3 regions of the Blautia faecis genome follow, and region 3 is predicted to be linked to each of the others. Evidence: riboswitches for the same ligand, from Rfam matches in the RefSeq annotation. Region 3 holds a riboswitch; each other region holds the start of a gene.
What was found. A riboswitch is a leader RNA that binds a small molecule or an ion and turns the genes downstream of it on or off. The one in region 3 is predicted to bind cobalamin.
Positions count from the first base shown of each region.

Region 1: linked by a shared signal. The riboswitch ahead of PGQ38_RS03545 (cysteine-rich small domain-containing protein) and the one ahead of PGQ38_RS09280 (ABC transporter substrate-binding protein) in region 3 are both predicted to bind cobalamin.
Region 2: linked by a shared signal. The riboswitch ahead of PGQ38_RS14565 (hypothetical protein) and the one ahead of PGQ38_RS09280 (ABC transporter substrate-binding protein) in region 3 are both predicted to bind cobalamin.

Region 1 is NZ_JAQDKY010000004.1:71,351-74,635, reverse strand. Features, by position in the region: gene PGQ38_RS03560 (EutP/PduV family microcompartment system protein) at 1-135, opposite strand, end outside; gene PGQ38_RS03555 (BMC domain-containing protein) at 142-519, opposite strand; gene PGQ38_RS03550 (phosphatase) at 799-1,512, shown strand; gene PGQ38_RS03545 (cysteine-rich small domain-containing protein) at 1,636-1,944, opposite strand; cobalamin riboswitch at 2,406-2,593, opposite strand; gene PGQ38_RS03540 (GDSL-type esterase/lipase family protein) at 2,685-3,285, opposite strand, start outside.
Region 2 is NZ_JAQDKY010000034.1:22,802-26,086, reverse strand. Features, by position in the region: gene PGQ38_RS14565 (hypothetical protein) at 1-1,836, opposite strand, end outside; cobalamin riboswitch at 2,036-2,227, opposite strand; gene PGQ38_RS14560 (VanW family protein) at 2,311-3,285, opposite strand, start outside.
Region 3 is NZ_JAQDKY010000016.1:2,146-5,430, forward strand. Features, by position in the region: gene PGQ38_RS09275 (type I restriction endonuclease subunit R) at 1-1,632, shown strand, start outside; cobalamin riboswitch at 1,738-1,935, shown strand; gene PGQ38_RS09280 (ABC transporter substrate-binding protein) at 2,054-3,046, shown strand; gene PGQ38_RS09285 (FecCD family ABC transporter permease) at 3,048-3,285, shown strand, end outside.

The DNA.
Region 1 (3,285 bases), on a different contig from region 3:
TCCTGGCGTATCTACGATCACATCAAAATTATTTACATATTGTGTTTTATGATAATGTATTTTTTCACCACGCAGGGCCTGGGTCAAAGTAGTTTTTCCAGCCTCGCTGCGACCGATCAGAACAAGTTTCCTCATATTCTGTCAAGTCCTTGTAATGGGGCATAAAGTAAAGCCCAGTTTATTTCCCACATAGTCCAGAATTGCGCTAGTAGAAGCTTCTACTTCCGACACAGTACCTGTGATGATCAGGCTTCCGCTGAAACGATCAACAAACCCCAGTTCAACGCCAGATGATTTCATCGCAATATCTGCCATAATGATAGCAGTTTCTGCCGGACTTACAGTCATGATCCCAATGGCCGCTCTTGAGTAATCCAGAGATGGATCAAGACCCAGCTTGGTGTAAAGAATCTTATCCGGATTGGCAATGATATGTGCCAGGGAAATCTGCTTGCCTGGCACAAGCTCCTGTACAATTCTCTGTTTCATTTCCGGAGACATATTATCTGTGTATCCCATTTTCTCCTCCTGAATAAAGAGTTTTTATTTTCTGATTTGATTATACCTTTCTGATTTCCAAGTGTCAACAAAAAGCAACACTTCTCTGCATGCGATGTGTGGTTTTTCTTGTACTGTAATGTTGTTTTTATTTGTTTTCTCTGTTTTTTCTTATTTATGATTGACATGTTTTTTGCCCTCTGGCATACTAAAGTTAACTGTAAATGGCTTTTTAAAACACTTTTATAGTGAAATTACCAGCTGCATATATTCACGTAATCTTGATTAGGAGATGATTTTATGTATCTTTCTGATATACACACACATTCTATTGCCAGCGGACACGGCACGACCTGCACCATCAGTGACATGGCAAAGGCAGCTTCCCAAAAAGGGCTGAAGCTTCTTGGAATCACAGACCACGGACCAGCCACTCTGGCTGCCGGAACTTCTTCTTATTTCCGAAGCCTGATCTATTCGCCCAGGAAGCGTTTCGATGTGGAATTATTATATGGAATTGAACTGAACATTCTGGATACCGATGGAAAAACAGATCTGCCACAGGAGCTTCTTGATAAGCTGGACTACGCAATCGCCAGCATGCATTATCAGAATTTCCGGCCAAAGACCAGGGAAGAAAATACTGCTGCTTTTCTGAACGTAATGAAGAATCCGGTTATAAAGATCCTAGGACACATTGATAATCCCCAGTATGACATAGATTACGACGCAGTTGTAAAATCTGCCAGTGAAAACGGTGTTATCCTTGAAATCAACGAAGCTTCCCTGGCGCCTTACGGATATCGGGGCGATACCCATGCCAACTGCGCGCAGATCCTGTCCTGCTGCCGGAAGTATCTGGTTCCAATCGTGCTTTCCAGTGACAGTCATGGAACAGAGCATATTGGAGACTTCACTTATGCCGCTGATTTCGTTCATAATGCTATGTTTCCAGAGGGTCTGATTCTCAACAACCAGATTCCGAAATTAAAGATGCTGTTAAGCATACGATAAAAAGGATCCAGCTTGCAGAATTCCAATGGAATTTTGCATTACGCAAAAACTCTCCGAGAAATGTAAATACGTAAGCTTAACTTCGTATATATTCCGGAGAGTTTTTTATACTTATTTCTTTGATTACTCATTTTCATTTTTATGATCTGCTTCTCTTACTTTCTGCATCATCGCAGCAAGTTCCTGATATTTTCCTGTCACATAACCGTAGTTTTTCTTCTTATGAGGGAGCTGACAATTCGTACAATCTTTAAATCCCTTCTCATTATATTTGAAATTTCCGCCGCATTTGTCTCCAAGGGCATAAAGCGGGCAATAGCAGAACAGACAGTTAAAGTCCTCTGGATCAGCTCCTTTATGGCATGGAAAATACTCACATTTCTTATGACTGAAATAAGCGTATTCTTTGTCTTCCCAATATTTTTTCTCCATATTTCTCTCCTTATCTCATACAGCTCAAAACAAAATATTCTTTATATTCTATTTCGTAATGCCCCAAAATCAAATGCAAAAAAAGAATCCCGCTTACAGGAATAGAATACGGCCAGAGCGTGTTTAAAAAAGGCTTTCTGTAAGATGTGCGTCACACCCTGCAGGAGATTACGGGAATAATTCTACAAACAGGCTCAGGAAAAGTGTAAAAAAAATACCGCATATGCGGCTTCTGAATCATCATTATTTAAGAGGGAGCGATGCTACTCCGGGGTAGAATATGATCCGTTCATATATACGCGGAGGGAACGGTTTCATCCGAAGTAGTATCGCCTGCCATTTAATCTGTATAATTCTTCTGAACAGGCGATCATTCCATAAAAAATGTCCACTCACAAAAGCGGACAACATCTCAGGGCTGCGGATTCCCCAAAACTGGTTGTTACACTTTCATCGGAAGTTTAACCTCGCCATACCAAGCAGGTTTCCTGGCTCCAGGATCATCACATCCTCTCTCCTTCTCATGCGCAAGCACAATGGACTATGAGATTCGCTCCTCTGTTACAGTGACCGGATCGCTCAGGTTTCTCACCTGATTCCCTCTTTCTGCCAGCTTATAGCTGTCAGCACTTAATATGTTCACTATGGAATTATACTGACATCATATTACCACCGGTCACTGTCTTTGTCAACCATTTGAAAGGATTTTTTGTTATTTTTTTATCAACCTGATGGTGCTGTCACGGCGTGAACAGCAGCGTCAGCTTCTCCAGAATCTTCTCCATCAGGATTTTCGCTGTTTTTTCATGAGATCTGTGCCCAGGGTGCTGCCTTGATCCAAATTCTCCTTCCTGTGTATCCGGAAGCTTCACAAATTCCACGCGCTCATCCCCTGTTTTTCTTTTATAATTCCCCACCGCTTTCTCAAGCGTAGGCAAAATCTCAGCTCCAAGCATTCCATAACACCACAGAATATAGCTTTCCGGATTACATACGCGCAGTTTTCTCAAAAAGTCTTCCACAGCCTTTCCAACTCTGTCCATATTCTTCGTGCCGCTGCTGTCGTTTGTCCCCAGATTCACTACGATCACATCAGGCTGAAACTTCTGGAAATCCCATTTTTCCATAGCACCCAGTTGTTTGTTTCTTTCTCCATTTAAAAGACCGCACACCTGCTCATAATATAGCGGGATTGCCTGCTGCTCATTGCCTTCCCAGGAACAGAAAACGCCCCAGCCGCTCTGACTGATGCAATTGTACACCGCGCCCAGTTCTTTTGCTGCCATATATGCATAATTATCCACGGCATTGAAGCAAAAGGAATTCCATGTCATTTCTTCT
Region 2 (3,285 bases), on a different contig from region 3:
TTCCGGTTTCTTGTCTGGCTTTGGAGTTGCTGTTGGTGTAGGAGTTGCTGTCGGTTTTTTATTTGGTTTTGCAGTGGGTGCAGGAGTTGCTGTGATTGTTGTGTCAGGAGCAGTATCTGGCTGCGGATCATCCTGTACGTCACCTATCTTATTTAAAGTGCTGGACTGGAAAGTCAGGATCCTGTCATACCAGATCTGGTTTTTGTGGGAAAAAGCAGCAACTGCAATTCCATTGTCCAGGGCTTCAACAGGAATCTCATATGTATATTTGCCATTTGCGTCTGCCACATATGGAACCCAGGTGGAGGAATCTGCTGCGGCAGCTTCTTCTTTTGTTCCCAGACATAGATAGTCGTAACCAGTTCCGCTTAAAGTAAGAACAGCTGTCATTTTTCCGTTTTTGGAAGTGAGCACACAGTCAATTACACGGAACATAGATGAACTGGAGTTTACTGTAATATTATAAATTCCGCTTGCACAGCTGCCTGGAGCAGGGGTTGCTGTTGGCTCTGGGGTGGTGGTTGCTTCCGGAGTTGTGCTTGGCACTGGAGTTTCAGTTGGTGCAGGAGTCTCAACCGGTGCTTCGGTAGGCTCTGGGGAAACAGTTGGTTCCGGTGTTGGAGCAGCCTCTCCATATCCTGGAACTGCCGGTACGGTAATCGTCAATATACCCTTTGCGTACCAGTTCTGGCTCTTCTTGGAATGAGGAACGACTGCTATTGTCTGAGCTTCCTTGCTTGCAGTAACTTCAAAGGTGTAGGTATAGCCTCCTGCACTGTTCTCTACTCCTTTGATGGAATTTGCTTCTTTATCAGAGTCACTGGCACTGCCAAGATAGATCATGTCATAATTCTGTTTTGCGGTAGAAAGTGTGACAATATATTTATCCTCCGAAACCTTTACAGTGGAACCGGTGATTACGAACATTGCAAATTCATCACCGTTTTCTTTTACAAGCTTGATTCCGGCATCTGTAATCTCATTCTGGGCTGGTGCCTGGGTTGGAGCTGCAGTTGGCTCAGGGGCTGCAGTTGGCTCTGGAGTAGCTGTTGGTTCCGGGGCTTTCATTCCTGGAACGTTCAGTTTCAAAGCCATATTTGTGTACCATTTCTGATTTTTTACAGAAAATGGTACGATGCTGAAAGTCTGGACCTGTTCACTGGCAGGAACCTCAAAAATGAAAGTATAACCATCTTCATTTTCTGTACCAACGATTGCTGCTGCATTTTTTGCTTCGTCAGGATCTTCTTTAGAACCAAGATAAAGCTTCTCATAGTTCTTTCCGTCAGTATTGAGGGTTATCTTAATTTTATCACCATTTAATTCAGCAGAAGAGCTTTTGATTTTAAGCATTTTATATGCACTGTTATCTTCCTTGTCAATGGTCATGTTGGAACCATCTGGGTTCAGATCCTCTGGCTTTGTTTCTGGTTTATCTGTCTCTTCGGTTTTGCCCTCTTCTGTTGTTTCTGGTGCAGCTGTAGGCTGTGGAGCTTCTGCTTCCTCATTTTTGCTTTCTTCAGCAGGTGATGCAGTAACCTCAGGAGTGGTCTCAGAGGCAGGTGTTTCTGTAGCAGCAGGTGTCTCTTTCACAGCAGAGGCATCCACTGCTGCCGGAGTTACTGTAGTGTCAGTGTTTTCTTCCTCAGCTGTTGCGTTCTCCTGCACAGGAGTCTCAGCAGCAACAGCAGTCTTCTCCGCCTCTGTTTCTGGAGTTGGTGTAACAGAAACCTGTACGTTTGCATCCTCATTTTCTGCCTGTGTAAGTACAGCAGGAGTGACCGTCATCGCGACGGAAAGGAACAGTGCAAGAAAGCGTTTTGAATTTCTTTTCATTTCTTTTTCCTCGATTCTTCCTATTATTTTATAGTTTGAATAAATCCCAATTGCTTCTGGAGCCTGTTTGTACAATGGGCAATCCTGACAGGATTATTTCAAAAAAATGCCTGCTTCCTCTGAGAAAACAGGCACTAAAAATTCAATATATTGTATTATCAAATATATTAATGAGAATGAAGTACTTTCTTCGGAAGCTTTCATTAAACGAATTCAGCAGGTTTCCTGACTTACAGATCAACACAGAATCCATCCTTCTCAGCAATATACCAATGGTTTCACTGGATTCTACTCCCTGGTTACAGTGACCGGATCGTTCAGGACTTTCACCTGATTCCCTCTTAGAGCGTGTTGAAAAAATATTCCCACAATCTGCACGCTGTAGCAGACAGATATGTCTGGCACTGAAAACGGATTTATTCAATTCACCTCATTATAGCAGACCGTTATGTCGAAATCAATAGATTTATAGGGTTATTGCTTGTATTTACTGTACCCGACTTCATCTGTGCGGAGAAGTGTTCCATTCTCATCGTAGACACTGCGGTAGGTTTTACAGGTGTTTGGATCGGAATGCTCTGTAGTAATCTCTACCGTATTATTGTCAGTTTGGGTTCCGTAAATGGATACCGTTACGGCTTCCTCTTTTTCATCGTAAGAGGCTTCAATTTTAATTGGATAAGCAGTATTATTCTGAAAACGGAAATCCTGACCTCCCCACACCACTGCTGCGTCCAGACCATCCTCAACATAATCAATTCGGGCAGCGTGATTATGACGCTCAACAATGGTCAGATCAGACTGCAGGCATGCCATAAACAACGTAGTGGAAATCTGGCAGATTCCGCCTCCGATATCCTGGGCATGTTCGCCTCCTACAATTACAGTTGCTTCCCTGTACCCTCGTTCCTCAGTACGTGGACCTAAAGTATCGTTGTAGGAAAAAATCTGTCCTGGCTGAAGTTCCACTCCATCACAGGCTTCCACGGCAAGCTTCAAATTGGCAACACGGTTTTCGGTACCGCCGCCATATGTAGTATAAGTACCAAGAAGATTCAGATAAGGAAGGGCTTCTATCTCTTCTGTAGAAACTTCGGGTAGGGTTATTTCAAGGGGGATGGTAATCTTTGCCCCTTCTTTTGCTTTTTCCAGCTTCTTTGCAGCTGACTTCACATCAAATGAAATTCCGGTAACTGCCGGAATAATTTCATTATTTTCCCCCAGAGAAGCATCTGTGGCATCTGTATGTACTTTTTCATAATAGGCTTCCAGATCCAGTTCCTCTGGCGGTGTCTTCATAGTAGGACATTCGATAACAGCTTCATAATCTTCTATGGAAATTGCTTTTAGAATCGCTTCTTTCAATGCATCCATATCCGGACCGATTCCGGTTTTTCCCTTAGTGATAACCAGCTCTGTATCTGTAAGTTCACAGGAAGTCTGTATAGT
Region 3 (3,285 bases):
ATCGAAAGGAGCAAAAAAGAACTGGGGAAGATGGAAGCCATTCTTGGCAATGAGAAAACTATCAACTCCCTTGTGGACGATATTTTGAATCATTATGAAAATTATCGTGCGAATCTGCTCACAGGTAAGGCAATGATCGTAGCATACTCACGCCCTATTGCCATGAAGATATATGAGCGTATCTTGCAACTTCGTCCCGGATGGACGGATAAGGTTGCTGTTGTTATGACAGGTAGTAACAAAGATCCAGAAGAATGGAATAAAATCATCGGCAATAAACACCATAAGGATGAGCTGGCAAAGGAGTTTAAGGATAATGATAGTCCGCTGAAGATTGCCATTGTCGTGGATATGTGGCTTACAGGATTTGATGTGCCATCTCTTGCAACCATGTATGTGTACAAGCCGATGCAGGGGTATAATCTGATGCAGGCTATTGCCAGAGTAAACCGTGTATTTGGAGATAAGGAAGGCGGTCTGATTGTCGATTATGTTGGCATTGCTTCTGCATTGAAGCAGGCAATGAATGACTACACTACTCGCGATAGGAAGAATTACGGTGATACCGATGTTGCCAAGGTTGCATATCCGAAGTTCCTTGAGAAACTGTCTATCTGTCGGGATTTGTTCCACGGTTATGATTATTCCAAGTTTATGACAGGTACGGATTTGGAGCGTTCCAAGGCAATCAGCGGTGCGGTCAACTTTATTGTCGCTGTGAATAAAGAACAGGAACGAGAGGATTTCCTGAAAGAGGCATTGCTGCTCAGGCAAGCATTGTCGCTGTGTTCTTCTCTGGCAGAAAAAGAGCTGCGTGTGGAAGCGGCATTCTTTGAATCTGTTCGTGTGCTTGTTACAAGATTGATGAATCAGGGAGAGGGGAAGAAAATTTCTCTGCCAGAAATGAATGCTCGCATTAACGAGCTTCTGAAAGCCAGTGTTCAGAGCGAAGGCGTCATTAACCTTTTCTCAGATATAAATCAGGAATTTTCGCTCTTTGATCCAAAGTTCCTTGAGGAAATCTCTAAAATGAAGGAGAAAAACCTTGCTGTAGAGCTGTTAAAAAGGCTGATTGCGGAACAGGTGCAGATTTACCGTCATACAAATGTGGTAAAATCGCAGAAATTCAGTGAAATTATACAGCGTGCTATGAATGCGTATCTGAATGGAATGTTGACCAATGAACAGGTTATTGAAGAATTGCTGAATCTGGCAAAACAGATTGCGACAGCTCATAAAGAGGGAGACAAGCTTGGACTGACTGCTGATGAACTGGCATTTTATGATGCGCTGACAAAGCCGGAGGCCATTAAGGATTTCTATGAAAACGAAGAACTGATTGCCATTACAAAGGAACTGGCAGATACACTGCGTAAGAACAGAACAATAGATTGGCAGAAACGGGATTCTGCCAGAGCGAAAATGCGTATGATGATTAAGCGGTTGCTCAAAAAGCATCGCTATCCGCCGGAAGGAATGGATGATGCAGTGCAGACCGTGATGACACAGTGTGAGCTATGGACAGATAATAATGATATGGAGAATTACGCTGAGAATAGCAAGGTGTATACCTATTCTCCGAAAACGGAATTGGGTATGGTTGCTGAAGACACGGCACCGTATGGGAAATAGATATATAAGTAAGGAAGGGGATGCCTATATTATATTCAAAATCAAAAACATTGTTAAAGAAATATCTTTACTTTATTTAAGGGGTAAGTTATAATAATTCTGCTTAAAAGAATAAATGTGCCAAGTGCTGAAAAAATATATAAAATTTGTGCTATTTTCAGAAGAGGGAATCAGGTGAGAATCCTGAACGATCCGGTCACTGTATTCAGTTATGCCACATTCATATCCATTGCATTTTTATGTGAGAAGGGAATGGGGATTTAAGCTGTAAGCCAGGAAACCTGCTTGGTTCATAGAAAGAAACTTCCGTGTAAAGTGCTGTCTTTCGTATCATGTTTTTTTGTGATGCCCGCTTTTTCATGGAAGCGGACTTTTTTCTTTTAAAAACAAAAAAACAAAAGAAAAAATAAGGAGAAAAAGCATGAAAAACATGAAAACAGCAGCAGGAATGTTATGTCTGGCAGGAATTCTCAGCCTGGGAATGGGAACAACTGTATTTGCGGAGGATGGAGACAGCCATTATCCCGTAACGATCACAACCTACAATTACGAGCATGAGCCAGTTGAAATGACTTTTGAGAAAGCTCCGGAGAAAGTATTTGCCTATGCAAACTCTAACGTAGAAGAGCTTTTGGCACTTGGTCTCGGTGATAAGATCGTAGCAGCCTGCGGCCTGGACGGTGATGTGCGTGAGGATTTAAAGGATGAATTTGACAAGATCCAGTACATGGATACCAAGCCATCCAAAGAGGAAGTAGTTGCAATGGAGCCTGATTTTATTGCAGCATGGTATTCCTCCTTCAGTGATGACTGGCTTTCTGATGTAAGCTTCTGGCAGGAGAGAAATGTAAATACATATATGTCCCTGAACAGTGCTGCAAAGGGACCGGCTTCTGAGTTCCCACGTACAATTGAAGACGAATATGAGGATATCCTGAACCTTGGCAAGATCTTTGATTGTGAAGACAAGGCAGAAGAAATCGTTGATCAGATGAAGGGTGAGATTGATAAAGTAAAAGAGCATGTAGAAGGAACAGACCCGTTATCTGTAGCAGTTCTTGAGGATGAGGGAGATTCCTTCCGTGTATATGGAACAGAGACACTTGGCGGAAATATTCCGGAGACACTTGGTGCGGAGCTGAAGCTTGGTGCAGAGAACTCTGAAAACGTTGGTGCAGAGGATCTGATTGCAGCTGATCCGGACGTATTATTCATGATCAACTATGATGGATTTATGACAGCTGATGAGGCTATCGCTGATATTACAGATAACCCTGCATATGCAAGCCTTTCAGCAGTTAAGAACAACAAAGTATTCTCTGTAAACCTGAATGAAGTATACTGCAGCGGTGTCAGAACCTATGATGGAATTATGACATTTGCAAAAGCATTATATCCGGATCTGTACGAATAAAATGAAAAGAAAACCGGATTTTAAAAATGGAATTTTTCATGGAAAGCCGATCTATGTGCTGGCGGTGATATTACTGACTGTGCTTCTGGTGATATCCATTCTGACTGCAGTTACCATTGGTTCTGTAGATCTTTCTGTGAAAGATGTGTATAGTGTAATTTTGTATAAAGTATTTGGAATCGGGGATCCGGAGGTTTATGGTGTAGGAGCCATGTCTGATATTGTGTGGTTTATCCGCC